Regions from separate parts of the Priestia sp. JNUCC 25 genome, predicted to be linked through region 1. Evidence: riboswitches for the same ligand, from Rfam matches in the RefSeq annotation. Region 1 holds a riboswitch; the other holds the start of a gene.
The links. A riboswitch is a leader RNA that binds a small molecule or an ion and turns the genes downstream of it on or off. The one in region 1 is predicted to bind ZMP and ZTP.
Positions count from the first base shown of each region.

Region 2: another riboswitch for ZMP and ZTP. It lies ahead of JNUCC25_RS12275 (phosphoglycerate dehydrogenase); the one in region 1 lies ahead of JNUCC25_RS04150 (APC family permease).

Region 1 is NZ_CM132211.1:787,295-790,466, reverse strand. Features, by position in the region: gene JNUCC25_RS04150 (APC family permease) at 1-1,235, opposite strand, end outside; ZMP/ZTP riboswitch at 1,292-1,370, opposite strand; gene JNUCC25_RS04145 (cupin domain-containing protein) at 1,856-2,356, shown strand; gene JNUCC25_RS04140 (DUF3311 domain-containing protein) at 2,735-2,938, shown strand; gene JNUCC25_RS04135 (sodium:solute symporter family protein) at 2,938-3,172, shown strand, end outside.
Region 2 is NZ_CM132211.1:2,419,799-2,422,970, forward strand. Features, by position in the region: gene htpG (molecular chaperone HtpG) at 1-1,288, opposite strand, end outside; ZMP/ZTP riboswitch at 1,499-1,577, shown strand; gene JNUCC25_RS12275 (phosphoglycerate dehydrogenase) at 1,746-2,945, shown strand; gene JNUCC25_RS12280 (hypothetical protein) at 3,069-3,172, shown strand, end outside.

The DNA of each region.
Region 1 (3,172 bases):
AAGCCGCATGGCGCAATAACTGATGCCCCTTTTAAATAAAATGGACGGTAAAAGTGTGAAGCCGTTTTTCTTAATGTTATAAGCGCTACAGGACCCATAATATAAGAGATAAGCGTCGCTACTGAGATCACTTCTGCTAAGACACCCCATCCTCTAAATAAAAAGAGAAACAAGAAGCACGCTGCTAAATTTAGCCACATAGCTGGGCGCGGGACATTGTAAAGTGGATGAAGAGTACCAAATATCTTTGGCAAGTATCCATTTTGCTGCATCCCGTATAACATTCTAGAAGTAGTTGCCGTATATGTAGCACCTGTGCCGGAAGGAGAAACAAATGCGTCTGCGTATAACACAATTGTTAGCCAGTTAATTCCAAGCGCAATCGCTAAATCAGCAAAAGGAGAGTTGAAATTCAAATGATTCCATCCATCAGCAATTGATGACGGACTTACTGCTCCGATAAAGACAATTTGCAATATAATGTATACAATTCCTGCAATAAAGATTGAACCAATTACAGCTATCGGAATCGATTTATTAGGTGATTTTGCTTCTCCTGCCATATTTACAGGACTTTGAAACCCATTAAATGCAAACACAATACCTGATGTTGCCACTGCCGTTAAAACACTGGCCCATCCGTAAGGTGCTACCCCATGCTCACTTGAAAAGTTTCCACTATGAAAACCAGCAAAAAATAAAGCCCCTGCCGTTAAACCAGGAATAATTAATTTAACAATCGTAATAAATGAGTTTGCTTTAGCAAAGAGATTTACCGTCCAATAGTTCACAAAAAAGTAAACGAATAATAACAAAGACGCAACTGCCAAGCCCTTGGACGTTAAAATGCCATTGTCTACTAATTCATGAGTCCAGCGAGCCCATTTCCACGGCCAAGTACTCATATATTGCACAGATGCAATAGCCTCCACTGTTATCGTTGAAGCGATTGAAATCCAGTTAGCCCAAGCAGCCAAAAAACCAATAAATGATCCGTGTGAATACTGAGGATATTTGACCATCCCCCCTGCTTGTGGAAACATCGCGCCCAGTTCAGCATATGATAGAGCAATGGTCAAAATAACCACCATTCCAATAACCCATGAAAAAATAGCCGCGGGTCCCGCAATTTGAGCTGCTTTCCATGCTCCAAATAGCCATCCTGAACCGATAATCGAACCTATGCCTGTCATGGTTAAAGCAAATGTTCCCATCTTCCTTTGCATATTGCTCATCCAAATCTACTCCTCTTCCCTAGGAAAATAAAAAAAACACTTGCGAAATTTTCTCAAGTGTTTGCCCAGGCGCGCGGCTTATACGCTATATGCTCCCCCATGGTCATCCATGTTGCGCCAGTCACATATAGGAATATATTTTTTATCAGTATATAACATTCATTACTATTACTCAATACACAAAAATGTTTACATTACTTTTCTAAAAATAATAAATTATTCGTAAAATTCCGAATTAATCTTCTGAAAATCTCTTTTTAATTATAAAAAGAACTAAAATCCTAACTTTTTCTATTATTTGATTCTTTTACTCCACGAACAGATCACCTTCTAAAAATTATATTAATATACATTATTTATTTACAAAATAAGAATTAACAGCTATATATCCATAGAATTCTTGCACTAGACCCTTTACTTATATACAATATGAAGAAAAGATACTAAAGGGAACTGCCCACCACATAGCTACGCTTGAAGTGGGAGACTTCTTTTAGGAAAACGTTAAAACCTACATATCATGCACTTCGCAACAAATGAAGTACTTCGAGCAAACTTCTCTGTTTACGCCAGCAAAAAACAGGGAAAATTACGAAAAAAAGATTGTTAGAGGGATGCTTATGAATTATGCAAATGTAAAAGTTCTTTATTTTGATGACGACGGAACCATTCCAAATCACCCTCGTCTTCCAGTTTTGTTGTATGAACACGTATTTATTAGTAAGAAAGAGAAAGTGGAGAGCATTTTTAATTCTCACGACTGGAAAAATAGCTGGGTAGGCGGCATATATGATTTTCACCATTACCACAGCAATTCTCATGAAGCACTAGGTGTAATTAGGGGATCTGCACGTTTAAAACTAGGTGGACATATGGGGGAAAATATCGTGGTGCATGCTGGTGATGTGCTCGTACTTCCTGCAGGTACAGGGCATATGCGTCTGCAGTCAACTGCTGATTTTAAAGTGGTTGGAGCTTATCCAGAGGGCATGGAGTACAATTTACGAACAGGAAAACAAACTGATCGCCCTCACGTATTTGATGAAATTGCACAAGTACCTATTCCTACAACAGATCCTGTTTATGGCGACAAAGGACCATTGACAGAGTGGTGGAACTAGACAAGCACTTATTGTCTAGTTTTTTTATTTGCTTTGTTTTATTCTTTCCATGAATCTCTATTTGAACATACAAATTCTTTTCTTATGATGCAATAGCAATATACTTTATCTCAGCGAAATAACAAAAACTTCCCGGTCAAAACTAAATTTCTTCTTTTCCGTTCTCTTTTTTGCTTCAAGAGCAACTTCGCTTAGATTATCCCCCTTTTTTTCTTGCATAATCATTTCAAATATACTCCCACCATAAGCTCTTTTTTGTTTTCCTAAAAAAATTTCCATAGATTATAACTAAATTTTCAAAAAACTTATTGCTTTACCATGTCAGACTTGCTATCATAGTGAACATTGTTAGATAAATTTTTAGTAGGAGGAGTAAAATTGAACAGAAAATTCATAATTTTTATTTTATTCATCATTCCATTTATTGCTCAATTCGCTTTTTTACCTTTTGTAAATAACATTCATCCAATTATTTTTGGATTACCTCTTTTGCATTTATGGTTATTTTTATGGGTCTTCTTAACGCCTGTGTGTACATTTATTATTTATCGTTTACAAAAATCTTGGGGGGACATTGAATAATGCAAGGAAATTTAACCGCACTTTTAATCACATCAGCAATTGTTCTTGTCGTTATCGCAATTGGCTTTATAGCGGGACGTGACAAATCATCTAGAAGCTCAGTTGAAGAGTGGGCTGTAGGTGGAAGACGTTTTGGAAGCCTGCTCGTCTGGCTTTTAGTAGGAGCAGATTTATATACTGCTTATACATTCCTAGGTCTTACGAGTACAGCTTATCAGGGAGGAAGCATCGCAT
Region 2 (3,172 bases), 1.6 Mb from region 1:
GATCCTCAGGCATGCGCGATACATACTCATCTAGTGTTACGAGCTTTTTCTCTGTAGAAGAATAGAATAAAAGCAGGTCTTTTAATACGTCTTTGTTGCTGCCAAAGTCACTGTAAACGCCGTACTTCAGCTGGCGGCCAAATGATTTATAAAACTTCTCGAACTTTTCACGTTCGTTTTTAAGCAAGCTTTTTAATTCATTTTTGATTTTCTTGCCGATGTTTTTGGCAATCAGCTGAAGCTGGCGGTCTTGCTGCAAAATTTCACGTGAAATATTAAGAGATAAATCTTCAGAATCTACCATACCTTTTACAAAGCTAAAGTAATCTGGAAGAAGGTCTGCACATTTATTCATAATTAAGACGCCGTTTGAATACAGTTCAAGCCCTTTTTCAAATTCTTTTGAGTAGTAGTCAAACGGACTATTTTCTGGAATAAATAAAATGGCATTGTAGCGAATCGTTCCATCCACATTAATATGAAGGTGAGTGAGCGGTTTATCAAATCCGTAGCGCTTTTCTGAATAAAACTGCTCATAGTCTTCTGAAGTCAATTCATTTTTGTTTTTCTTCCAGATCGGTACCATACTGTTGATAACTTGCTCTTCTGTATAATCTTCTAGCTCGTTATCAGAACCTTCTTTAGGACGTTTTTCCGTTATGTCCATTTTAATCGGGTAGCGGATAAAGTCTGAATACTTTTTAATGATCTCTTTTAAACGATACTCTTCTAGATACTCATCATATGTTTCATCTTCTGTATTTTCTTTAATTTTTAAAATGATTTGAGTCCCAACCGTTTCTTTTTCGCAAGGTTCGATTGTATAACCATCGGCACCAGTAGATTCCCATTTATAGGCTTCACCGCTGCCTAACGCTTTACTAATCACCGTTACGACATCTGCCACCATAAACGCTGCGTAAAACCCAACGCCGAATTGGCCGATAATCGTGTGCCCGTCCTTTGTTTCATTTTCGTTTTTAAACGCAAGGGAACCGCTTCGCGCAATTGTGCCCAAGCTGCTTTCAAGCTCTTCTTGCGTCATGCCAATCCCAGTATCCGTAATGGTTAAGATACGGTTAGTTTTATCTGGTGTTACTTTTATGTAATAGCTTTCTTTGTTAAAACGCAAGGAGTCGTCTGTTAAAGCTTTGTAATAAATTTTATCGATTGCATCGCTTGAATTTGATAGAAGTTCTCTCAAAAATACTTCTTTTTGAGAATAGATGGAATTAATCATCATCTCTAATAATCGCTTTGATTCGGCTTTGAATTCTTTTTTTGACATAAGAAGTTCTCCTTTCCAAATAGGGCTTGTAAAACAATTAGCACTTCAGTGGATAGAGTGCTAATCACTCTTCTTATTTAACATGTATTAGGATATTTGTCAATATATTAGGAGATTCACTAAAGAGATTAAAAATTAGACTGAAAAAAGCAAACTTTTAAAAAAAGGTTGAACGTTCTGAAAGAGTTTGCTAGAATATACTTAATTTCAAAGACTATATGTGACTGGCGAAACGCGGATAACCGTGAGGAAGCATATAGTGACGTAGCCGTTCGCCTGGGCAGAGGTAAGGGATTAATACATATCTCTTACCTCTTTCTGTTTAGGGGGAGAGGATATAGAAGTTACCAGACATGTAGGCTGAAAAACCAGACTTTTAAAAAAATTAAAAACGAAGTTCCTTTATTCAAAGGTAAAAACATGTAAAACTACGATGATAATCAGAGGAGAGTACAAAATGAGCACATTAACATTGGAAAAAGTACAAACAATCAAAACATTAAACAACATTGCACAAAAAGGTCTAAATGTTTTTAATCAAGAAGGTTATCAAATTGACAATGACAGCGAAAACCCAGATGCGATTGTCGTGCGTAGCTTTAACATGCACAGCATGGCATTTGACCAAAATTTAAAAGCTATTGCACGAGCTGGAGCAGGGGTTAATAATATACCAGTGGACGCTTGCACGGAGCAAGGTATCGTTGTATTTAATACGCCAGGAGCTAATGCAAACGCAGTAAAAGAAATGGTTTTAACTACAATTATGGCTTCTTCTCGTAACTTATTTGCTGGAGTTGAATGGACAAAAGGATTAGACGGCCAAGGTGATCAAATTCCTAAGTTAGTTGAAGCAGGCAAAAAACAGTTTGTTGGAAAAGAAATCAAAGGTAAAACGTTAGGCGTTATTGGTTTAGGTGCAATTGGTGCTCTTGTAGCAAACGATGCGCTTGATTTAGATATGGACGTAATTGGTTTTGATCCATTCATTTCTGTTAATACAGCTTGGAATTTGTCTCGCAACGTACAGCGTGCAATGTCTCTAGAAGAACTATTTGCAGCATCTGACTATATTACGGTTCACGTTCCATTAACGGACGATACAAAAGGTGTTTTCAATAAAGAAACGTTTAGCATCATGAAACCAGATGTTCATATCTTGAACTTCTCACGCGGTGAGCTTGTAAACGAAGAAGATATGAAAGCTGCTCTTGAAAGTGGAAAAGTTGGCCGATACATTACAGATTTCCCAAATCAAAATGTCTTGAACATGAAAAATGTTGTGCCAATTCCTCATCTAGGGGCATCAACTCAAGAATCAGAAGAAAACTGTGCGGTAATGGCAGCACGTCAAGTGAAAAATTTCTTGGAAACAGGAAACGTTAAAAACTCAGTGAACTTCCCGAACGCATCTCTTCCTTACACTGGGAAAAAACGCGTAGCTGCTTTCCATCACAACGTGCCGAATATGGTAGGACAACTTACGCAAGTATTCTCAAACTACAATTTAAACATCGCAGATATGGTGAACAGAAGCCGCGGTGAATATGCGTATACAATGATCGATATTGACAATCAAGTAAGTGACGAGATTGTGCCTGAGCTAGAAGAAAAAATCGGTCAAATTGAAGGAATTATTACAAGTCGTATTATCTAATTTGGTTCCCGTCATATTTTAGTGTTACAGCCCTAACTTAGAAAAGTTAGGGCTGTTTTTACATGGTGTTTACCTCATATCATTTCCTTTATTCTCATAGCATATAGAAATACCTTTAAAGAGGTGAACGTTTTGTCAGGAGAACTGATAGGAATTTTGATAGGGTCGCTCATCGCGCTGGCAGGAACATTCATTACGTCTGTCGTAGCTATAGTGATGTCGAAAGA